3 regions of the Streptomyces sp. NPDC104202 genome follow, and region 2 is predicted to be linked to each of the others. Evidence: riboswitches for the same ligand, from Rfam matches in the RefSeq annotation. Region 2 holds a riboswitch; each other region holds the start of a gene.

Region 1 (7,787 bases), on a different contig from region 2:
GCGTGCTCGTGGCGACCGCGAGGGCCTCGGCGAGCCCGCCCATCTCGACGTGGACCACGACGACGGGCTTGGTGGGCGCGGGGGCCGAGGCGACGGCCTCGCGGAGGGCGGCGGCGAGGACCTCGCCGTCGCCGAACTCGGTGGCGCCGTTCTCGCCGACCCAGGGGATCGCGGTGACGACGACCGCGTCGGACGTCTCGTCGGCGAGCGCCGCCGCCAGGGCGTCGCGGAAGTCCGCCGGCACCGCGCCCGTCGTGAGGTCGAGCGGGCGCAGCGGCCGCAGCCCCTCGGTCAGGCAGGCGTCGTAGGTGAGGAGGCCGAGCGACTCGGAGTTGCCGAGGATCGCGACGCGGGGCCCTGCGGGCAGCGGCTGGGCGGCGAGCAGGAGGCCGGCGTCGACGAGTTCGGTGACGGTGTCGACGCGGATGACGCCGGCCTGGCGAAGCAGCGCGGAGACGGTGGCGTGCGGGATGCGGGTGACCGGGACCCGGTGGCCGGGTGGGGCGCTGCCGCTGTGCCGGGCTCCCTTGACGACCACGACCGGCTTGACGGCGGCGGTGCGGCGGGCGAGCCGGGTGAACTTGCGGGGGTTGCCGATCGACTCCAGGTAGAGGAGGACGACGTCGGTTCCGGGGTCGTCGTACCAGTGCTGGAGGAAGTCGTTGCCCGAGACGTCGGCGCGGTTGCCGGCCGAGATGAAGGAGGAGAGGCCCGCGCCGCGGCGGTGGAGCCCGGCGAGGAGGGCGATGCCGATGGCGCCCGACTGCGTGAAGAGCCCGATGCGGCCGGCGGCCGGCATCTGGGGGGCGAGCGAGGCGTTGAGCCGGACGTCGGCGGCGGTGTTGATGATCCCGAAGGCGTTCGGGCCGATGATGCGCATCCCGTACGAGCGGGCCTGCCGGACGAGCCGGCGCTGGCGCTCCCGGCCCTCGGCCCCGCTCTCCGCGTATCCGGCGGAGAGGACGACGACGCCGCGGACGCCGTGCTCGCCGCAGTCGGCGACGGCCTCGGGGACGCGTTCGGCGGGGACGGCGACGATCGCCAGGTCCACCGGTTCCCCGATGGCGCCGACGGACGGGTGGGCGGGGACGCCGTCGAGCTCGGCGGGGCCGTCGGTGAGCGCGGCGTTCACCGCGTACACGCGGCCGCCGAAGCCGGCGCCGACCAGGTTGCGGAGGACGGTCCTGCCGACGCCGCCGGGGGCCCGTCCGGCGCCGACCACGGCGACGGAGCGGGGGTCGAGGAGCCGCTGGACGGAGCGCGCCTCCGCGCGCTGTTCCCGGGCGCGCTGGACGGCGAGGGAGCGGTCGGTGGGTTCGAGGTCGAGGTGGAGCCGTACGGAGCCGTCCTCGAAGCTGCGCTTCTGGGTGTAGCCGGCGTCCGTGAAGACCTTGATCATCTTGTTGTTGGCGGGGAGCACCTCGGCGGCGAAGCGCCGGATGTCCCGCTCGCGCGCCACGGCCGCGATGTGTTCGAGGAGGGCGGAGGCGACGCCGCGGCCCTGGTGGGCGTCCTGGACGAGGAAGGCGACCTCGGCCTCGTCGGCGGGGCGGGAGGCGGGCATCCCCCGGTCGTCGATGCGGTCGTAGCGGACGGTGGCGATGAACTCGCCGCCCACGGTCGCCGCGAGCCCCACCCGGTCCACGAAGTCGTGGTGGGTGAAGCGGTGGACGTCCTTGGCCGACAGGCGGGGGTAGGGGGCGAAGAAGCGGTAGTACTTCGACTCGTCCGAGACCTGCTCGTAGAAGCTGACGAGCCGCTCGGCGTCGTCGGCGGTGATGGGTCTGATGCGGGCGGTGCCGCCGTCGCGGAGGACCACGTCCGCTTCCCAGTGGTCGGGGTAGGCGTGCTCCGGCCGGGCCGGTCGTTCCGTCGCTTCCGACTGCTCCGACGCGCTGTGCATGGGGTCAGCCTACGGCCGCGACACCGGCGTGGCACCGCTCGCGCGGCGGGGGTGTGCCGTGCAAGGTAGGGAGGGCCGAAAGGCGGTCCGGTCCGGGCCGAAGGTCGGCGCGAGCACCACGCAGCACATGAGAGACTGGTCTAGACAACCCGCTTGAGACCCGAAGGGCAACACCATGGCTGAGCGCCGCGTCAACGTCGGCTGGGCCGAGGGCCTGCACGCCCGCCCCGCGTCCATCTTCGTCCGTGCCGCCACGGCGTCCGGCGTCCCGGTGACCATCGCCAAGGCCGACGGCTCCCCGGTGAACGCCGCGTCCATGCTCGCCGTGCTCGGCCTGGGCGCGCAGGGCGGCGAGGAGATCGTCCTGGCCTCCGACGCCGACGGCGCCGAGGTCGCGCTGGACCGTCTCGCGAAGCTGGTGGCCGAGGGCCTCGACGAGCTCCCCGAGACCGTCTGAGCCGCTTTCCCGCGGAATCCCGACCGGATTCCGCCCACGCAGAGCCGTGACCGCAGAAACAAAGGCGGTCACGGCTTTCGCTTTCCCGGGAGCCTTTATTTCGGGCAGCACGAACAGCGCCCGCCGAATTACTCTTCTTTGTATACGGCCACTGCGTTAATTCCGGACGCTCGCCGTGTTGACGACATGTTGCGAAACCCTCACACGGCCGCGCTCCCGTGTTTTCAGACGATGCAGCGGCAGGGTGCGCTCCGCGTGCAGCGCGGTCAGCGCCCTGGCCCGCTCGGCGTCGCCGCGCGCCACCGCGTCGACGATCGCGCCGTGCTCGGACCAGACCTCGACCGGCTGGGCGGGCTGGTCCACCGTGTACATCCAGGCGATCTTGTGGCGCAGCTGGGTGAGCAGCGCCGTCAGGGCCGGGCTGCCCGATGCCTGCGCGAGGGTCTCGTGGAACCAGCCCCCGAGCGAGCGCAGGTCCTCGCCCTGGCCGCGCCGGGCCCGCTCCTGGCCCAGCCTGACCAGGCCCCGCAACACTTGGGGGGGGGGGGGGGGGGGGGGTGGGCCCCCCCCCCCCCCCCCCAGCGGTTCCAGCAGCGACCGCATGTCGAGGAGGTCGGCCGCCTCCTGGTCCGTCGGCTCGGCGACGTGCGCGCCCGCGTGCCGGCGGGTGAGGACGAAGCCCTCGGACTCCAGGGTGCGCAGGGCCTCGCGGACCGGGACGCGGGAGACCCCGTACCGGCGGGCGAGCTGTTCCTCGGTCAGCCGACTGCCCCGCTCGTAGACACCGGAGACGATGTCGTCCCGGATCGCCGTGCATACCGACTGCGCGGGAATGCGCATGTCCGACCTCCGCCTTGGTCCGCGCGAGACAATTCGAGCGGCGCCTGTTCTGCGCCTGATCTTCGACTCTATTGCAGCGCGCCGGAATTTCCGATGCCCCGACGGAATTCTTGGCGAATGGACACCGCCACGGGCAGCGAAAAGCCCCGGCTCAGTACGAGCCGGGGCTTTTGCGACGCGCTGCGCGGGCGGTGCGGGTCAGACCGCGACGCCGCGGGCGCGGAGGTACGCGATCGGGTTGATGTCGGAGCCGTAGTCCGCGCCCGTGCGCGCCTCGAAGTGGAGGTGCGGGCCGGTGGAGTTGCCGGTCGAGCCGGAGACGCCGATCGGCTGGCCGGGCTCGACGGTCTGGCCGACGTGGACCCCGACGGAGGAGAGGTGCCCGTACTGGGTGAACGTGCCGTCGTTCATCTTGATGACGATGTTGTTGCCGTACGCGCCGCCCCAGCCGGCCTCGACGACGGTGCCGGAGCCGACGGAGACGACCTGCGTGCCGTAGGCCGCGTGGAAGTCGACGCCGGAGTGGCTGCCGGAGGACCAGAGCGAACCGCCGGTCTGGTAGCCGGTGGAGATGTAGGAGCCGGCGACGGGGAGCTGGAAGGAGGCCAGGCGGCGGCGCTCGGCCTCGCGGGCGGCGCGCTCACGCTCCAGCCGGATCTCCTTGGCGCGGGCCTCGGCCTTGCGCTTCGCCTCGGCCTTGGCCTTGGCCTGGGCGATGACCTCGACGGCCTCCCGCTCCTGGGCGGCGGCCTGGGCGTTGAGCCGGTCCACGAGGGAGTCCTCGGTGATCACCTGGGTGAGGCCGGTGTCCTCGGGGGAGCGGTTGTCCGTGTCGGCGGCGAGCGCCGGGGAGGCGAGGGTTCCGATGACGCCGGTGGTGGCGAGGGTCGCGACGCCTGCGATGCCCACGCCGCGGCGTGCCATCCGGCTCGGACCACGATGCTTCCCGGTGGCACGGGTGAACGCCATGAAGTGGCTGGTCCTTTCCTTCCTTCTCGCCTACCGGGTTAGCTGACGGGTTCGGAGCAGGAAGGTCTCCTACGGGCCCCTCCGTACGGGACGAAGGCGTCCGATTCACCCCAGGGACGTGTGGGTCCCCGGCTCCCCAGGCTCGCGCCTGACGGGGACTCGGCGATGACTGTCCGATGCCGCGGCTGCGGCACGTGCAACTGACGGACAGCCGCACCGACGCTATGCGGATCGTCTTTCAATCACCAACCGGACAGGCATTTTGTAAGACATGCCACAGGTCAAACGATCACCGGTGCTCCCAATACGGACAAACGGGAAGACCCCGACGAACCTGCCGTCGGGGTCCTCCCGTTGCCTCACGAGGGCCGGAATCAGCCCGTCACGACGGTCACTTCGCCGATGCCGAGCTCCCGCACCGGCTCCGCGATCTGCGCCGCGTCGCCCACCAGCACCGTCACGAGCCGGTCCACGGGGAAGGCGCTGACGACGGCCGCGGTCGCCTCGACCGTGCCCGTCTCCGCCAGCCGCGCGTACAACTGGGCCTGGTAGTCGTCCGGGAGGTGCTGCTCGACCTGGTCGGCGAGCGTCCCGGCGACGGAGGCGGCCGTCTCGTACTTCAGCGGCGCGACGCCCACCAGGTTCTGCACGGCGGTCTCCCGCTCCGCGTCCGTCAGCCCCTCGGCGGCGAGGGTGCGCAGCACCTGCCACAGGTCGGCGAGGGCCGGACCGGTGTTGGGGGTGTCGACGGAGCCGCTGATGGCGAGCATCGAGGCGCCGTCGCCCGCGGCGTTCGAGCGGAGCACCTGGCCGAAGGCCCGCACGCCGTACGTGTAGCCCTTCTCCTCGCGCAGGACCCGGTCGAGCCGCGAGGTGAGGGTGCCGCCGAGGCAGTACGAGCCGAGGACCTGGGCCGGCCAGACGCGGTCGTGCCGGTCGGGACCGACGCGGCCGGTGAGCAGCTGGGTCTGGACGGCGCCGGGACGGTCCACGATGACGACCCGTCCGGTGTCGTCGGCGGTGATCGGCGGCATCGGGAGCGGCTCGGCCGGCTCGCCGGTCCAGGCGCCCAGCGTGTCCGCGAGGACCTTGTCGAGGTCGACGCCGGTCAGGTCGCCGACGACGACCGCGGTGGCCGTGGCGGGCCGCACGTACGCCTCGAAGAAGGCGCGCACGGCGGCCGCGTCGATCGCGGCGACGGTCTCCTCGGTGCCCTGGCGGGGCCGGGACATCCGGGAGGCGGCCGGGAAGAGCTCCTTGGAGAGCTGCTTGGCGGCGCGGCGGCCCGGGTTGGCCGTCTCGTGCGGGATCTCGTCGAGCCGGTTGCGCACCAGGCGCTCGACCTCGGTCTCCAGGAACGCCGGGGCGATCAGGGCCTCGGCCAGCAGCCCCAGGGCCTTGGGCAGCCGGGAGGCGGGCACCTCCAGGGAGACCCGGACGCCCGGGTGGTCGGCGTGCGCGTCGAGCGTGGCGCCGCAGCGCTCCAGCTCGGCCGCGAACTCCTCCGCGCTGTGCTGGTCGGTGCCCTCCGAGAGCGCCCGCGCCATGATGGTGGCCACGCCGTCGAGACCGGCGGGCTCGGCGTCCAGCGGGGCCGGCAGGAAGATCTCCACCGCCACGACCTGCTGGCCGGGGCGGTGACTGGTCAGCAGCGTCAGGCCGTTGTCCAGGGTCGTCCGGTCCGGGGCGGGGAAGGCCCAGGGCCTGGCGACACCCGGCGCCGGCTGCGGGTGGAAGTCCATGCTGGTCAAAGACACGGCAGCGTCGGTCACTGGTCCGCTCCCTCTTCCTCGTCGCTGTCGCTCTCGTCGGCGGCCACCGGCTCGTAGACCAGGACCGCGCGGTTGTCCGGGCGCAGCTTGGCCGCGGCGACCGCCTGCACCTCCTCGGCGGTGACGGCCAGGACCCGGTCCACGGCCGTCAGGGCGAGCTGCGGGTCGCCGAACAGCACGGCGAACCGGCACAGTTCGTCGGCACGGCCCGCCACGGTGCCCAGCCGGTCCAGCCACTCGCGCTCCAACTGGGCCTGCGCGCGCTCCATCTCCTCGGGCGTCGGGCCCTCGGCCGCGAACCGCGCGAGCTCCTCATCGACGGCCGCCTCGATCTGCGGGACCTCGACGCCACCGGAGGTCTTCACGTCCAGCCAGCCCAGCGAGGGCGCGCCGGCCAGGCGCAGCAGGCCGAAGCCGGCGGCGACGGCCGTGCGGTCGCGGCGGACCAGCCGGTTGTGCAGGCGGGAGGACTCGCCGCCGCCCAGGACCGTCAGCGCCAGGTCGGCGGCGTCGCACTCGCGCGTGCCGTCGTGCGGCAGCCGGTAGGCGGCCATCAGCGCGCGGGCCGGGACCTCCTCCTCGACGACCTCGCGCAGCTGCTCGCCGATGACGTCCGGGAGGGAGCCGTCGCGCGGCGGCCGCTTGCCGTCGTGCTGCGGGATGGAGCCGAAGTACTTCTCGATCCAGGCGAGGGTCTGCTCCGGGTCGATGTCGCCGACGACGGACAGCACCGCGTTGTTCGGGGCGTAGTACGTGCGGAAGAAGTTCCGCGCGTCCTCCAGCGTCGCCGCGTCCAGGTCGGCCATGGAGCCGATCGGCGTGTGGTGGTAGGGGTGACCCTCCGGGTAGGCCAGCGCCGTGAGCTTCTCGAAGGCCGTGCCGTAGGGCACGTTGTCGTACCGCTGGCGGCGCTCGTTCTTGACGACGTCCCGCTGGTTCTCCATGGACTCGTCGTCCAGGGCGGCCAGCAGGGAGCCCATGCGGTCGGCCTCCAGCCAGAGCGCGAGCTCCAGCTGGTGGGTGGGCATGGTCTCGAAGTAGTTGGTGCGCTCGAAGCTCGTCGTGCCGTTGAGCGAACCGCCCGCGCCCTGCACCAGCTCGAAGTGACCGTTCCCGTGGACCTGCTTCGAGCCCTGGAACATCAGGTGCTCGAAGAGGTGGGCGAGGCCCGTGCGGCCCTCGACCTCGTGGCGCGAGCCGACGTCGTACCAGAGGCAGACCGCCGCGACCGGGGTCAGGTGGTCCTCCGACAGCACCACACGCAGGCCGTTCGCCAACCGGTGCTCGGTCGCTGTCAGGCCGCCGGAGCCGGCCTCGGCCGTGGCCGTGTGACCCATGGGCATGTACGTCCCTTCGATCGCGATGTGAAAAAGTCCTGCCACTGTATGCAAGCGCGCCGACACCTGGCGAAGTTCCCGCCCGGTCCTGATGTCCCTCTTCCGGGTCGCGGTCGGCGTTGTCGGTGGCACGGTCCACAATGGTCCGCGTCAGATCAACCTTGTTGGTGAAGGAGCCGCAGCCGCGATGGCCCGCCGCAGCACGAAGACACCGCCGCCGGACGACGCGTTCGAGGAGCGAATCCTCGACATCGACGTCGTCGACGAGATGCAGGGCTCCTTCCTCGAGTACGCGTACTCGGTGATCTACTCGCGCGCGCTCCCGGACGCCCGCGACGGGATGAAGCCCGTCCAGCGCCGCATCGTCTACCAGATGGGCGAGATGGGGCTGCGCCCCGACCGCGGCTTCGTGAAGTGCGCCCGCGTCGTCGGCGAGGTGATGGGCAAGCTCCACCCGCACGGCGACGCGTCGATCTACGACGCCATGGTCCGCATGGCGCAGCCGTTCT
Region 2 (7,787 bases):
CCGCGGCGATCCGCTCCGACGTCCTCGCGGGCACGTTGCCGCAGGTCTCGTGGGTCGTCGCCAGCGAGGCGTTCTCGGAGCACCCCTACGCCCCGCCCGGCGACGGCGCGCACTTCGTCGACCTGGTCTACCGGGCCCTCGCGGCCGACGCCGAGGTCTTCGACTCGACCGTGCTCTTCCTGAACTACGACGAGAACGACGGCTTCTTCGACCACGTGCCGCCGCCGGTCGCCCCGCCGGGGACGCCCGGCGAGTACCTCGACGGCGTGCCGATCGGCCTGGGCTTCCGCGTCCCCATGATCGTCATGTCCCCGTGGACCCGAGGCGGCTGGGTGAGCTCCGAGGTCTTCGACCACACCTCCGTGCTGCGCTTCATGGAGACCTGGACGGCCGCGCTGGGCACGCCCGCCACCTGCCCCAACATCAGCGCCTGGCGCAGGAAGGTGACGGGGGACCTGACCGGGGTGTTCGACTTCGCGAACCCGGTCTACGGCGTGCCGGCGGGGCTCCCCTCCACGGCCAAGGTGATCGGGCAGGCGACCTGCGGCCCGATGCCGAACCCGGCACCCCAGAACAACGCCCTTCCCGCGCAGGAGTCCGGCACCCGACCGGCCCGTGCCGTGCCGTACCAGGTCAACGGCAACCTGGACCGGTTCGAGTTCGGCGCCGCGGGCAAGATCCTCGCCTGGTTCTCGATGACGAACCAGGGGGCGCAGGCACGGCGGCCGGCGCACTTCTCGATCCACCCGCACCAGTACCGCGACACGGCCGCCTGGCAGTACACGGTCGACCCGGGCGGCACGGCCTCCGACTACTTCAACATCGGGCTGGGGTCGGGGTCCGGGAAGTACGACCTCTCGATGATGGGCCCCAACCGCTTCCTGCGGCGCTTCATCGGCGACGCCTCCAAGGCCGGCAAGGACGTGGAGGTCTCGGCCCGGTTCGCGACCGAGCCGGGCACGGGGAAGACGGCCCTGTGGTTCCGCATGACCAACGCCTCGGGCGGCCCGGTCACCTTCACCATCCGTTCGAACGCCTACCGCACCGACGGGCCGTGGACGTACACGGTCCCGGCGGCTTCCAGCCGGGAGGACTTCTTCAACGCGGTGGCGTACAACGGCGGCTGGTACGACTTCACGATCGTCGCCGACATCGACGGAACCTGGTCGCGCCGGTACACCGGCCACATCGAGACCGGGGCCCCGAGCGTCACCGGCTGACCCGCCCCGCCGGCGTGCCGGGGCGGGGCGACGCGCGGGCGCGGGGTGGCGCGCCCGCGAGACCCGGCCCGGCACGCCGGAGGCGCGTCAGCGGCCGGCCCGTGCGGCCCGGCCGATGGCGGCGTCGAGCAGGTCCACGGCCTCGCCGGCCGTGCGGCCGGGAGCGCGGTTCCACGGCCCGATCAGGTCGTGCCACCCGCGCGAGCGGAGCTCGGTCATGACCCAGGCCGCCGCCTCGTTCATCGTGTCGGCGCTGCCGTGCCCGAGCCGGTGCGCGGCGAGCAGGGCGCCGCACACACAGCGGGCCCCCCGTCGGTCGCGCAGCCGGTACGGGGCGTTCTGCCAGCCCCACTCGGTGAGCACCAGGCGCGCATAGCCCAGATGGACCGAGGGGCGCAGGTCGGGCCTGCCGATCCGGCGCCAGACATGGAGCCGGTCGGGCAGGGCGGCTCCGACGCGGCCGGGCAGCCGGCGTTCGGCGGGGAGCGGCGGGGATACCTCGGCGAGCGCGTCGGCGACCAGTCGCTCCACCGGCACCGTCAGGAGGTCCCGCCACCCCTCCGCGGAGAGGGGCGGGGCGAGGGGCTCGTCGATGACCGGTCCGGCGACGAGCCGCTGCCAGCCGGCGTCGGCACAGAGAGCGGCGGCCTCGCGGTCGACGGTGTCGGGACTGAGCAGGGGGGCGGAGGTGGCAGGGGGCATCCAACGGCTCCTCGGTCGGGGTGGCTCCATCTTTCAGGATAAATGTCGGTTTTGCGACTTTTGCCCTTGAGTGCCCACCCGCCGTTCGGGGCTTTTCCACTCACTCCCCCATTAACAGAATTACCGTGCATATTCGGACATTGAGACCCTGGTGACGCGACTCACTCCCCGGCCGGGATCCCGGCCGCCGAAATCCGCGGGAGCCATGGGGCATACGGAAGTTCACCGCGCCGGAGAGCCGGTCGATCTTGAATTCTGCGAATTCGGTGATCCTTTTCCCGCAGGCGGCGTCCCGGTCCTCTTGTTATCCGTCGCATTACTGGCCTACGGTCACCTCCATTCGAGCGGATCGCCGAATCCTGCCACTGCTCGAAATACCTCCCTTTTCACCCGACGGCAGGAGCGGGGGACCCACGAATACGCCGGCCCGGATTCCGGGACGGCTCGGGGTGCAGCCGCGTGCGCGCGGCCGGACATCTCCCGTCCGAACCCGACAGCTCACCCCGCAGGCGCCGGAGAGGAATCCCGTCATGCCTGCTCACGGTAAGCACCGCCGCACCCGCCGCCGTCCCGTCTCCCAGGGCATCGCCCTGGTCGGCACGGGTGGCGTCGCCCTCGCCCTCCCGCTGATCGCACCGGCCGTCGCCGGTGCGGCGCCCGTCTCCGGGACCCCGGAATTCGCCGCCCAGGCCGTTTCCGCTCCCGCGAACACGGCAGCCGCGCCGATCACGGCCAAGGCACCGGCCGCGCCCGCCGCGGCCCGCACCTACACGGTCGTCAGCGGTGACTCGCTTTCCCTGATCGCCCAGAAGAAGGGAATTCAGGGCGGCTGGAAGGGCCTTTACAAGGCCAACCGCGCCACCGTGGGTGACAATCCGTCACTTATTCACCCCGGCCTCGAACTGACGCTTCGTCGGGATTCGGTCCAGACCGCCGCTCCGAAGGCGAAGAAGGCCGCCACGGCCGAGCGCGCGAGCCGCTCCGAGCGCCGCGCGCCCGCCCCTGCCGCCGCCACCGGCGCGTCCGCCGCCGCCCCGGCCGCCGCCGCTCCGGTCAAGGCCGCGCCCGTCGCCGCCACCAACTACGCCGACAACCTGGACGGCTGGATCCGCGAGTCGCTGGCCATCATGGGCCAGCAGGGCATCCCCGGCTCGTACGACGGCATCCTCCGCAACGTCATGCGCGAGTCCTCCGGCAACCCCAAGGCCATCAACCTGTGGGACTCCAACGCCGTGGCCGGCACACCGTCCAAGGGCCTGCTCCAGGTCATCGAGCCGACCTTCCTCGCCTACCACGTGCCGGGGACGTCCATGGACCTCTTCGACCCGGTCGCCAACATCACCGCCGCCTGCAACTACGCGGCCGACCGCTACGGCTCCATCGACAACGTCAACGGCGCCTACTGACCGGCGAAGTGCCCGGTGAACCAGGAGGCGGCGAGTTCCGCCACCTCCTCCAGGGCGCCGCTCTCCTCGAAGAGGTGCGTGGCGCCCTCCACCACGGCCAGCCGGTTCTCGCACCGCAGCCGTGACAGGGCCGTGCGGTTGAGCTCCAGCACCGACGTGTCCGCGCCGCCCACCACCAGGAGGGTCGGCGCCCGTACCGAGGCGAGCCGGTCGCCCGCGAGGTCGGGGCGGCCGCCGCGCGAGACGACGGCGCTCACCGGGCTCTCCGTGTCGGCCGCCGCCCACAGGGCGGCGGCCGCTCCCGTGCTCGCGCCGAAGTAGCCCAGCGCAAGCCCCGTGCCCTCCGGCTCCCCGGCCAGCCACTCCGTGGCCCCCGCGAGCCGGCCGGCCAGCAGGGGCGCGTCAAAGACCATCAGCCGGTCGCCCGCCTCCTCCTCGGTGAGCAGGTCGAACAGGAGCGTCCCCAGCCCCGCCCGGTGCAATGCCTCCGCCACCGCCCGGTTCCGCGGACTGTGCCGGCTGCTGCCGCTGCCGTGTGCGAACAGGACGATGCCGAGCGCTCCCCCGGGCACGGCGAGCCGCCCCGCCGCCGGCGCGGCGCCCTCGACCGGGATCCGCACCTCCCTGCCCCCGCCCCGGGGCCCCCGCACGTCCCGGGCACGGTCGAGGCAGGCGATCACCTCGGCGTCAGGGGTCTGGCTGAAGTCCCGGTAGAACGGTCCGATCGCGTAGAAGACCTCGGGCTCGTGGACACTGACCGTCTCGTCCGCCTCACCGCCGAGCCGTTCCGCCCAGCCGCGTGGCGCCACCGGGACCGCCAGCACGATCCGGGCCGCACCCCCGGCCCGCACCACCCGGCAGGCCGCGAGCGCGGTCGCCCCCGTCGCCAGCCCGTCGTCCACGACGACGACCGTGCGCCCGCGGAGGGAGACCGACCCCCGGTCGCCCCGGTAGCGGCGGGCGCGCTCGTCGAGCAGCGCGTGCTCCTCCGCCTCGACGGCGGCCAGGCTCCGGTCGTCCACCCCGGCATCGCGGAGCACCCGCTCGTTGAGCACCCGCACGCCGCCCTCGCCCAGGGCTCCCATGGCCAGCTCGGGCTGCCGGGGCACACCCAGTTTCCGCACGAGACAGATGTCGAGGGGGGCGCCGAGGGCCTCCGCGACCCGCGCGGCGACCGGGACACCTCCCCTGGGGAGACCGAGGACCACGACGTCCTGGTCCTTGAGGTGGTCGAGACGGCCGGCGAGCTGCCGGCCGGCGTCGGTGCGATCGGTGAAGAACATGGTCCGCCGCCCTTCCGCCCGCGCGGCCCGGGCTAGGGGAGGAGCGGCGCGACCCGCCCCCTGCCCCTCCTTCCAGGGTAGATGCGTCGGCAGCGCGCTGGGGGCGGCCCCGGCTCAGCGGGACTGGAGGGCGTCCAGGGCGACGGCCTGGGCTATCGCGAGCCGCCGGTCCAGCTCCGGGTCCGCTATGTCCAGTACGTACCGGTCGCGCAGGCCGAAGCGCTTGTCGACGGACATGACGGGCCGTCCCGCCTCGGCGAAGTCGAAGTGGTACGGCACGGCGAAGGGGATCAGGTCCGTGAAGGGGAGGAACTCCCAGACGCGCCGCAGCAGCGCCACGCCCCGGTGCCGCTCGCGTCCGGTGGTCTCCGTCGCCGCACCCTCCCGTGCGAGGTGCCAGGTGCTGCGGAGCAGCGAGGCCCCGAAGTCCTTCCGGAAGCCGCCCAGGCGGCTGCCGGAGGCACCGTGCACGTCGTAGGTCGCGCCGACGTCGAGGACCTGGCGGGCCTTGAAGGTGAAGAGGACCTGGCGGCGGGACTCGTCCGTGTAGAAGGTGACGTGCTCCTTGAACGCCATGCGCTTCTGGTGGGCGAAGGCGACGAGTTCCGCCTCCTCACCGCCGGCGCCCTCGGTGTGCACCAGGTAGCGGTTGGCCATCGGCGTGACCTTCTGCCGGACGAGGAAGCGGTGCTGCGACTGCGCGAGGCCCATCGGGTGTGCTCCAGCTGATCGTGGACGGTCGGCCGCGGACCGTCCCGTGGCGTCGTGACCACGATGATCGCGTGGCGCCCCGCGCCTCCGCTGTCCTCGAAAGTCGTCCGCGCGATCGACGTTCGGATGACGTCCGGGACCGCGCCGCCCGCCGCGGTGCCGGCCCGCGCCGGAGCGCCGGACCCGGCACCGCGCGAACGGCGGCCCGGTCAGGCGGCGAGGAACGCCTCGATGGCCTGGGCGAGGGCCTCCGGCGTCTCCTCGGGCGCGTAGTGGCCCGCGTCCTTCAGGACCTCCAGGCGGGCGTTGGGGTACCAGCGCAGCCAGGTGGCCTCCATGGCGTCGCTGCCGAGCGCCGGATCGTGTGCTCCGACGACGAGGAGGACGGGCACGGGGTTGTCGCGGACGCGCTCGTGGAAGTCGGTGCGGGACCAGGAGTCCAGATAGGCGCGGAAGGCGCGGGCGTTGGACCGTCCCACGGAGCGGTCGACGAGCGTGCCCAGCCACGCGTCGTCGTACCGGCCGCCGGTGGTGTTGTCGATGATCGCGCGCCGGTTGGCCGGCGCCCCGGCCGCCCCCGCGAAGAGCTCCCACGTCTCGCCGTCGAGGGGGAAGCCCGCCGCCGAGACCGGTGAGATGCCGACGATCGAGCGCACGCGCGCGGGGGCGTCGAGCAGCATCAGCTGGGCCGCCTTGCCGCCCATGGAGTGGCCGATGACGGAGAAGGTGTCCCAGCCGAGGTCGTCGGCGACGGCGAGGGCGTCGGCGGCGACCTCCTCCATCGTGTAGGCGCCCGGGTGGTCGAGGGCCTCGCCGTACCCGCGGCAGTCCACGAAGGCGTAGCTGCCGGTGGCGGTGTCCAGGTGGGCGCGCAGGGGGTCGAAGCTGGTGCGGTCGCCGAACCAGTTGTGCAGGACGACGGCCCGGGCGGGCCCTCCGCCGTGAACGTCGTACGGAAGAAGCCGGTCCGTCATCATGCCCCCTGGTCCGAGGTGCTGGGCGCCGCGCGCCGGCGGCGGCGGTCGACGACCGAGTGTGACGGCATGGACGCGCGCGGTCAACATCGCCGGGCCGGCAGCGGGCGGCCGGGCCCGGGATGCGGAGCCTTTCGCGTCGGGGGCATCCTGGCTGTGTGACCTCGCACGGCACGTCCGGCTCCGGCCCGACGGGCGGCACCGGGCGTCCGGCCGGGAACGGAGCTGCCGACGGGCCCGCTTCGTCCGCCCTGACGTGGACGCTGGCCGAGTCGGTGCTGGGGGCGGTCGAGGAGGTCGGGGGCTACGCGGGCGGGGTGTACCTGCGCTCCGGAACCCCGGGACTGCTCAGGCTGGCGGTGCTCGTGGGCCTGCCGGGACCGCTCTTCCGCCCCTGGTTCCGCATGCACGCGAACCGGCCCTTCCCGGTGGCGGAGGCCTTCCGCTCGGGGCAGGCCGTCCACCTCTCCGACGTCGAGGAGGCGATGCGGCGGTTCCCCCAGCTGGTGGCGAGCCTCCCCTTCCCCTTCGCCTCGATGTACGCGCCGGTCTTCGCGGGCCGTGAGCGGTTCGGCGTGCTCGTGGTCCTGCGGGCGCCGACACCGGGGGTGCCGGTGGACGCGCGCGACAGGGACCGGATGACCCGGGGCGCGCTCCGCCTCGGCGAGGAGCTGACCGGCCTGGTCCGCGAGGGCACCGTGGTCGAGTGGCCCGGCGACCCGGTGTGCGTGCAGCTCTCCACCGGCTCCGGTCCGCCGGTCCGGTTCGGCTCCTTCGACTGGGACCTGGACACGGGGGAGGTCGTCCTCGACGAGGGTCTGCTCGCGATCCTCGGCGCGGAGGTCGCCTCGCCCTGCCGCATCGAGGTGCTCACCTCGATGCTGGACCCCGAGGACGGCTACGCCCTGTGGGCGGCGGCGCGCCAGGCCACGGGCACCGACGGGCGGCCCGCCGTCCGCAGGCTGCGCCTGAAGGGGCCCGACGGGGGGCTGCACCTGCTGGAGGTCTCCGCACGGACCCGGAGGAACGCGCGGCCGGGGCCCGCCCGGCCCCCCGGCTTCGCTGACCTGGGCACCGCCCTCGCGCCCGAGCCCGAACCGGCCGGCGGCGACGGCCCGGGCAGCGCGAGCGGCACCCGCACCGGCACCGGCACCGGCGGCCACCTCGCCGGCACACTGGTCGACCTCGGCACCGGGCTGGTCGGCTCGGACGCGACGGACCGGCTGCCGCGCGCGATCCTGGCGATCGACCGCCTCGGCCGCATCACGTACGTCAACGAACGCACGGAGCGGCTGCTCGGCAAGCCGCGCGGGGCCCTGGCAGGCCGGCCGCTCTGGGAGGCGCTGCCCTGGTTCGGTCATCCCTTCCACGAGGAACAGCTGCGGGAGGCCCTGCTCTCGGGCGAGCCGGTGCGCTTCCTGGCCCGTCCGGGACGCGGGCGCTGGATCTCGGTCTCGCTGCATCCCGGGCGGGACGGGGTGACGATGCTGC
Region 3 (7,787 bases), on a different contig from region 2:
CGATCGGCGGAACGCCTCCTAGGCCGACGCCTCCGTGAGGAGGGTCAGGTCGGCCTCGGTGAGGGTGAGGTGGGCGGAGGCGACGAGGGCGGGGAGCTGGTCGACCGTGCGGGCCGAGGCGAGGGGGGCGGCGACGGTGGGGCGGGAGGCGAGCCAGGCGAGGGCGACGGTGGCGAGCTCGGCCCCGTGCGCCTCGGCGACCGCGTCGAGGGCGGAAAGAACGGCCCGGCCCCGCTCGGTGTCGAGGTGTCCGCCGGCTCCGGCGGCGCGGACGCTGTCGACGGTGGCGCCGGGACGGTACTTGCCGGTGAGGAAGCCGGCGGCGAGGCCGTAGTAAGGGACGGCCGCGAGCCCGGCGCGCTCGGCGGTCTCCAGGAGCGGGCCCTCGTAGGTCTCGCGGGAGACCAGGTTGTAGTGCGGCTGGAGGGCGACGTACCGGGTGAGCCCCTCGGCCTCGGCGAAGTCGAGGGAGGCGCGCAGTCGCTCGGGGGAGATGTTGGAGGCGGCGACGGCGCGCACCTTGCCGTCCTTCACGAGCTGGTCGAGGGCGGTGACGATCTCCTCGACCGGGACGGACTCGTCGTCGAAGTGCGTGTAGTAGAGGTCGATGTGGTCGGTGCCGAGCCGGCGCAGCGACTCCTCCGCGGCCCCCTTGATGGTCGGGGCGGAGAGCCCCTTGAAGCGGGGGTGGGCGCCCGCCTTGGTGGCGACGACGATGTCGGACCGGTTGCCGCGGGAGGCGAGCCAGCGGCCGATGACGGTCTCGGACTCGCCGCCCTCGTTGCCCTCGGCCCAGGCGGAGTAGACGTCGGCGGAGTCGACGAAGTTGCCGCCGGCGGCGGCGTAGGCGTCGAGGACGGCGAAGGACTCGGCCTCGTCGGCGGTCCATCCGAAGACGTTGCCGCCCAGGGCGAGGGGGAAGACGTGCAGGTCGGAGCTGCCCAGCGGGCGGAGAGAGGTCATGGGGGGATCAACCGCTCCGGGCGCCGGGCCTATTCCGGCGAAGGAACGGCGCGGACCCCGCACCAGGGGGTCCGCGCCGGTCTCACGAGGGTCGGGGCGTCAGAGCGAGAGGCCCTTGGAACGCAGCCACTGCGCCGGGTCGATGCCGTCGCCGCCCGCGGTGTGCACCTCCATGTGGAGGTGGGCGCCGGTGACGTTGCCGGTGGCGCCGACGCGGCCGATGGTCTCGCCGGTGCCCACGGTCTGGCCGGCGGAGACGGTCATCGACGAGAGGTGGCAGTACCAGACCTCGGTGCCGTCGGACAGCTCCAGGACGATCCGGTAGCCGTAGGAGCCGGACCAGCCGGCCGACTTCACGGTGGCGCCGTGGACGGCCTTGAGCGGGGTGCCGGTGGGCGCGGCGAAGTCGAGGCCGGTGTGGTAGCCGGAGGACCACATCGAGCCGGACTGCATGTAGGAGGCCGTGAGGGTGTACGAGGAGAGGGGCAGCGAGTAGCTCGCGGCGAGCTTGGCGAGGCGCTCGGCCTCGGCCTTCGCGGCGGCTTCCGCCTCGGCCTTGGCCTTCGCCTCCGCCTCGGCCTTCGCCTTGGCCTCGGCGGCCGCCTTCGCCGCCGCGTCGGCCTTGGCCGCGGCCTCCGCCGCCGCCTTCTCGGCCGCGGCGTCCTCCGCCGCGGCCTTGTCGGCGGCGTCGGCGGAGGCCTGCTGCTGCTCGGCCTGCTGGAGGATGCGGGCGCGCAGGGCCTCGCCCGCGTCGGAGGCGCCGCTCGCGGTCTTCGCGGCATGGTCGGCCGGGCCGGCGGGCTCGTCGGCGGTGGTGTAAGTGGCGGCGGTGAGCGGGTTGGGGTTGGCGCGGGCCGCGCTGACCGGCTCGGGCTCCTCGTCGGGCAGGAGGTCGCCGACGCCGGGGAGGTCGTGGGCGTCCGGCAGGCCGAGGTCGGGGAGGTCGGGGAGCGAGATCGCGACCGGGGGCTTCTCCTGCGCGGTGGCGAGGCCGCCCGCGCCGACCGCGGCGATGACGCCGACGCCGAGGACGGTGGAGGAACGGGCGAAGTTGGAGCGCTGCTTGACGACCCGGTGCCGGCCGCCGGAGCGCTCGGCGCGCAGGGAGCCCTCGGTGGGGTTCCACTCGGTGTCCGGGGCGGCGGGACCCGCACCGCCGCCGAAGGCATCGAAGGGGGCTTCGGGTGCGGGGGTGTTGGACGCCACTGAGGGGCGCTCCTTTCCTTCCTTCTCGCCTACCGGGTTAGCTGACGGGTTCGGAGCAGGAAGGTCTCCTACGGGCACGGTCGCACGGGTGCGAAGGGCCCGATTCACCCCAAGTGGTGGTTCCCCGGTTCCTTTTCAGGATTCGGCGCGCGCGCACGGTGCCGCCTCTTGCGACGGCTGGGACGACCGCGCTGCGTTATCGAACGTTAATAGACAGGGGGTCTTCATTCCAAGCCGTTCCTCTTGATCGTTCATCGAATTGGGAGGTAATGGCCCGAGTTGACCCCAGCTCAGCACGGAACCCGTAAACCCCCTCGATCTGACGTTATGTCAATTGTTATCGCAGGGACACCTCGCGACTACGCCCGGTGACGGGGCCGCCCAGGCGGCACCACCGGCATGGTCCGGCGACGCTCCGGCTGGCCCTCGGCGGGCCTGCTCACCGCGAGCAGCGCCATGTCGTCCGTCGACCGCCCGCCGGTGTGCAGCCGCACGTCCCCCACCAGCGCGTCGAGCAGTTCCTCGGGTCCCGGGAAGATCCGGCCGGCGAGCCGCTCCGCGGGGTCGTAGAAGACGCCCTCCGCGTCCCGCGCCTCCGACAGGCCGTCGGTGTAGAAGAGCAGGGTCGCGCCCGGCGGGTAGGGCCGCGCCTCCGCGCGGTCCGGCCACGCCGCCAGGTCCCCCATGCCGAGCGGCAGCGCCGGGTCCACCGGGTCCAGCAGGTCGAGCCGGCCGTCCGCGTGCAGCATCAGCGGGGGCGGGTGCCCGCGGTTCACCAGCCGGACGAAGCCGCCGAAGGTGCCGGTGCCGTCGGCGCGCGGGATCTCGGCGAGGACCGCGGTGGTGAACCCCTCGAAGGCGTCGAGTCCGTGGCGCCGCATGCCCTCCCGGGCCAGGGCCCGTTCGAGCCGCTGCGCCACGCCCTCCAGCGTCCGCTCCTGCTCGGCCGCCTCGCGGAAGGCCCCGATGACGACGGCGACGGCCTCGACCGCCTCCAGCCCCTTGCCGCGGACGTCCCCGAGCACGAGCCGCACCCCGTGCGGGGTGTCCTGCACGGCGAACAGGTCGCCGCCGATGAACGCGTCCGCCTGCGCCGCCTCGTACCGGGCCGCGCACTGCAGCCCGCCGATCCGTTCGGCGGGCATCGGCAGCACCGCCTTCTGCGCGGTCTCCGCGATGACCCGGGCCGAGGCGAGCCGTTCGCCACTGCGGCGCACCACCCGGTTGATGAGGAGGGCCAGCGCCGAGACGGTGAGGACGGTGAGCGTCTCGGTCAGCCCCGGGATGTCGCTCGCGGTGTCGTTGTAGAGGTGCAGCCCGAGGGAGGCGAGGACGGCGGCGATCCCGGTCAGCAGGGTCGTCAGCGTGGAGAAGAACGGCGCGGCGATCAGCGGGGCGGCGGAGAAGAGCGGGGACGCGGTGTACGAGGCGGGGGTCGCCACGTCGTAGGCGACGCCCCCCGCGATGACCAGCGGCGGCAGCGCCCGGATGAACCGCCGGGCACCGCCGTACGCCAGGCCGTCGTCATCCTCGCGCCGCCCGTCGCCCGTCTCGCCCTGAGGGTGCCCCACCTGTGCTCTCCTGCCCGGTCGGCCGCCCGCGGTCCGTACCGCGCCCTCCCAGGGTGGCCGCCGCCGCACCGGCGGGCGACCCCGTGCGGCCGACTGGCGTAGGCCGCACGCGATCGCCCCTCGGTCCCCTCCCTCCTCAGTCACCGCCCCCTCGGTCCCCGGCCGCCTCCGCGAGCCGGCCGCCCCGCGCCAGCAGCGCCATGGCCGCCGCGCACCCCAGCCCCACCGCGCACAGCGCGAGCCACGGGGCCGCCGACCAGCCGGTCACGTCGAGCAGCGCGCCCGTCCCCAGGTTCCCGAGGGTGATCCCGACCCCGCACACGGTGTTGTAGAGCCCGTAGTGGGTGGCCACCCAGCGCCCCCGGGACAGGGCCACGACGGTGTCCATCTCGTACGGGTAGAGCACCGCGTTGGCGACGGCCAGGACCGCCGCGCACACCAGCAGCCCGGCCGCGCCCCGCCCCAGGGCCGCCGGGGCGAGGAAGGCCGCGCCCATCAGGGCGAGCCCGAGGACCAGGCACCGCTCCCGGCTCAGCCGGCGCCGGCACCAGGCCGTGATCCGCAGCTGCCCGGCGAGCGCGACCAGCGCCGAGACGACGAACAGCGCCGTGGTGAGCGCCGTGCCGTCCGCCGCGAGCGGCAGCGCCAGATAGACCTGGAAGGACAGCACGTACGAGCCGGTCATGGCGAGCGAGAAGAACCAGAACGTCCGGTGGGACAGCACCGTGCGGAACTGCCCCCGCGCCCCCGCGCCCCGGGCGGCCGGGGCGCCGGCCCGTTCGGGCAGGTGCCGCAGCTGTACGACGGTCAGGCCCGCGAACAGCACCGCCGCCACCGTGCACGTCAGCCGGAACGACACCCCCGTCAGGGCCACCCCGACGAGCGGCCCGAGCAGGATGCCCGCCTGGTAGTGGACGTTGAACAGGGCGAACGCCTCCACCCGCCGCTCCTCACCGGCCTCGGCGGCCAGACAGGCCCGCACGGCCGGGTTGAACAGCGCCCCCGCGAGCCCGGTCGCCAGCGAGGCGGCGACCAGCATCGGCAGCGACTGCGCGAAGGCCAGCGCCCCGAAGCCGGCCGTCCGCAGCGCGCAGCCGGCCACGATCAGCGGCTTGAAGCCGAGCCGGTCGGCCAGCGCCCCGCCGACGAGGAACATGCCCTGCTGGGAGAGGTTCCGGGCGCCCAGGACCAGGCCGACCGCCCAGGCCGCCATCCCGAGCCCGTCGGCGAGGTGCGCCGCCAGGTACGGCATCAGCATGTAGAAGCCGAGGTTGATGGTCAGCTGGTTGGCGAAGAGCAGCCGTACGGCGGGCGGGAAGGTGCGGCTCTGCCGCCACACGCCGCCGCGGGCGGCGGGCGCCGCGCTCGTCGCGGTCAACGGACCCGCCCCAGCACCTTGCGCGTCCAGCCGTCCACCCGCGCGCCGGGTTCGTACGCCGCGGGTTCCTCCCGCACCGGCCCGTCGAGCAGCCCGTGCGCCGCGCAGAACTCGTCGTTGAAGACGGTGTCGAAGTACCGCTGCGGCCCGTCGGGGAAGACGGCCGCGATACGGGTCCCCCGCGGCCGGGTCCTGGCCAGCCAGGCGGCGACCAGCGCGACCGCCCCCACGCTCCAGCCGCCCGTCGCGAACTGGCGCGCGGCCAGGCGCCGGGCGGACCGCACGGCCTCCGCGGGCCCGACCCAGTGGACCTCGTCGAAGGCCGCGTGGTCGACGTTGGCCGGGTGGATGGACGAGCCGAGGCCGCGCATCAGCCGCTCCCCGGCCGGCAGGCCGAAGACGGTGGAGCCGACGGAGTCCACGCCGACGAGCTCCAGGGCGGGGCTGCCGGTGGCGCGCAGCGCACGGGAGATGCCGGCCGAGTGGCCGCCGGTGCCGACCGCGCAGACCAGCACGTCGATCCGGTCGAGCCGGCCGGAGAGTTCGGCGGCCAGTCCCGCGTAGGCGTCGGGGTTGTCGGGGTTCCCGTACTGGTCGGGCCACCAGGCGCCGTCCAGGCTCAGCAGCAGTTCGGAGACCCGGTCCATCCGGGCCTGCTGCCAGCCGCCGCGCGGGCTCGGCCGGGAGACGACGTGGACCTTGGCGCCGTGGGCGACGAGCAGCCGCTCGACGAGCGGTTCGAGGCCGGGGTCGGTGACGACGTGCACGGGGTGCCCGTACAGGACCCCGGCGAGCGCCAGACCGAGACCCAGGGTCCCGGAGGTCGACTCGACGATCGGGGCGCCGGGCCGCAGCTCCCCGCGGCGCCGGGCCTGCTCGACCATGTAGAGGGCGGTGCGGTCCTTGATGCCGCCGAAGTTGAAGCCTTCGAGCTTGGCCCAGTAGCCGTCGTCGGTCCGGAGGACGGGGGTGTTGCCGACGGTCTGGCCGCCGGCGGGCAGGGGCACGGTGGTGCCGGAGAGCAGATTGCTCATGGAGAGGTGTCCTTGAGGTGGTGCACGGAAGGGAGCCTGGCCACGCGTGTGCGGGACGCGGCTCAGTTCCGGTCCACCCCGAGGGCGATCAGCAGACGGCCCGGCTCGGGCCCGGGCCCCGCCCGGCCCCGGACGCAGCGCGCGCGGGGATCGGTGCGGAGGTCCGCCGTGTACGACAGGGGTACGGCTCCGCCCGCGTCCGGCGCTCCGGGCTGCGGGGCGGCGGCCTGCGCGGGCAGGTGGGCGTCGAAGGACCACGCGTCGCCGGACCGCTCGCAGCCGTGCGGGAACACGGGGGCGGAGGCGGTCGCCGTGCCGGTGGGAGGCAGCGTGTGCCCGTGGGAGCCGTGGCAGACGCTCACGAGCAGGGCGACGAGGGCGAGCAGGACGAGCACGGCGGGCGCCCGCCGGCTCACGTCACTCACGCGCTCGTCACTCATCGTGTGCGTGACACTACGGTGGGCTGTCCCGCGCCCGCAAAGAGGCGGACCCCGTTTCGGCCACCGCGTCCGACGGGAGGGTCCCCGGGGACCCGGCGGGCCTTTCCGGAGGCCCTGGGCGGTGCCTCTCCTCTAGAGGTTCCGCTCCGCGTAGATCGCCAGCGCGTCCCGCACGAGGACGGCGGTGCCCTCGCCGTGCCGGTCGTAGTTCGCGGTGAAGCGCGGGTCGTCGACGTACATCCGGCCGAGACCGGTCACGTACTCCCGGCTCGGCGTCGTGGTGGCCGACAGCCAGACGACCTGGCGGCGCGCGATGTCCTGCACCTCCTCGCTGCCGGGGGCCAGGCCGGCCTGCGCCGCCCTGCCGAAGTCGCGGGCGATGCCGTCCTGTTCCTCCATGAAGGCCCGCTTCTGGGCGGCGTCGAGCGAACGCCACCAGCGGTCGCCCTTCTCGTACGCCTCGCGGCCCCAGCGTTCGGTGACCTCCTGCTCGTAGGTCGTGTGGTCGAAGCCGTCGAAGACTTCCTCGGCCATGAGTTCCTCTCCCTTCTCCGTCTTGTCGAGGGTGGTCCGCACCGACGCGATCACGCGTCCGATGCGCTCGCGCTCCTGCTCCAGGAGGGCGAGGTGCGTCCGCAGGGCGGCGGAGGCGTCCCGCTGCCCCGCCAGGACCTCGGCGATGGCGGGCAGCGAGAGCCCCAGCTCCCGCAGCAGCAGGATGCGCTGCAGCCTGACCAGCGCCTCCTGGTCGTAGTACCGGTAACCGTTGGCGCCGACGCGGCTCGGCTCCAGCAGTCCGCGTTCCCCGTAGTACCGGAGAGTGCGGCTGGTGGTGCCGGCCATCCTGGCGATCTCCTGGATCGACCACTCCATGCCGGAAACGCTAGATGTTGACGCAGCGGCAAGGTCAAACGCGCGCCGCGACCGGCGGAACCCGCGCAACGACACGGGAGAGGACGCCGGAGGGGACGCCGGAAACGACGAAGACCCGGATCCAGGAGGATCCGGGTCTTCGTACTGAGTAGCGGGGACAGGATTTGAACCTGCGACCTCTGGGTTATGAGCCCAGCGAGCTACCGAGCTGCTCCACCCCGCGTCGGTGAACACGACTCTACGCCATGACCGGGGCGATCACGAAATCGGTTGTCGTCAGCAGCCGCAGTCGTCGGAGTCGACCGGCGCCGTCAGCGGGTCC

Evidence for each region. A riboswitch is a leader RNA that binds a small molecule or an ion and turns the genes downstream of it on or off. The one in region 2 is predicted to bind cyclic di-AMP.
Region 1: it holds a riboswitch for cyclic di-AMP, as region 2 does, so the genes downstream of both, ACZ60W_RS11020 (M23 family metallopeptidase) here and ACZ60W_RS21350 (LysM peptidoglycan-binding domain-containing protein) in region 2, are expected to answer to the same signal.
Region 3: it holds a riboswitch for cyclic di-AMP, as region 2 does, so the genes downstream of both, ACZ60W_RS12755 (M23 family metallopeptidase) here and ACZ60W_RS21350 (LysM peptidoglycan-binding domain-containing protein) in region 2, are expected to answer to the same signal.

The regions. Positions count from the first base shown of each region.
Region 1 covers NZ_JBVJMN010000012.1:5,960-13,746, forward strand. The annotation lists gene ACZ60W_RS11005 (bifunctional acetate--CoA ligase family protein/GNAT family N-acetyltransferase) at 1-1,903, opposite strand, end outside; gene ACZ60W_RS11010 (HPr family phosphocarrier protein) at 2,079-2,360, shown strand; gene ACZ60W_RS11015 (GntR family transcriptional regulator) at 2,517-3,200, opposite strand; gene ACZ60W_RS11020 (M23 family metallopeptidase) at 3,399-4,169, opposite strand; cyclic di-AMP (ydaO/yuaA leader) riboswitch at 4,183-4,344, opposite strand; gene ACZ60W_RS11025 (M16 family metallopeptidase) at 4,544-5,941, opposite strand; gene ACZ60W_RS11030 (M16 family metallopeptidase) at 5,938-7,278, opposite strand; gene ACZ60W_RS11035 (DNA gyrase/topoisomerase IV subunit A) at 7,466-7,787, shown strand, end outside.
Region 2 covers NZ_JBVJMN010000033.1:17,554-25,340, forward strand. The annotation lists gene ACZ60W_RS21340 (phosphocholine-specific phospholipase C) at 1-1,220, shown strand, start outside; gene ACZ60W_RS21345 (DUF6197 family protein) at 1,308-1,922, opposite strand; cyclic di-AMP (ydaO/yuaA leader) riboswitch at 2,266-2,447, shown strand; gene ACZ60W_RS21350 (LysM peptidoglycan-binding domain-containing protein) at 2,453-3,328, shown strand; gene ACZ60W_RS21355 (phosphoribosyltransferase family protein) at 3,322-4,611, opposite strand; gene ACZ60W_RS21360 (LURP-one-related family protein) at 4,726-5,322, opposite strand; gene ACZ60W_RS21365 (alpha/beta fold hydrolase) at 5,532-6,296, opposite strand; gene ACZ60W_RS21370 (SpoIIE family protein phosphatase) at 6,455-7,787, shown strand, end outside.
Region 3 covers NZ_JBVJMN010000014.1:108,745-116,531, reverse strand. The annotation lists gene ACZ60W_RS12760 (aldo/keto reductase) at 19-963, opposite strand; gene ACZ60W_RS12755 (M23 family metallopeptidase) at 1,063-2,169, opposite strand; cyclic di-AMP (ydaO/yuaA leader) riboswitch at 2,181-2,327, opposite strand; gene ACZ60W_RS12750 (PP2C family protein-serine/threonine phosphatase) at 2,529-3,740, opposite strand; gene ACZ60W_RS12745 (MFS transporter) at 3,877-5,118, opposite strand; gene ACZ60W_RS12740 (PLP-dependent cysteine synthase family protein) at 5,115-6,152, opposite strand; gene ACZ60W_RS12735 (hypothetical protein) at 6,215-6,577, opposite strand; gene ACZ60W_RS12730 (MerR family transcriptional regulator) at 6,725-7,465, opposite strand; tRNA gene ACZ60W_RS12725 (tRNA-Met) at 7,615-7,688, opposite strand; gene ACZ60W_RS12720 (rhodanese-like domain-containing protein) at 7,742-7,787, opposite strand, start outside.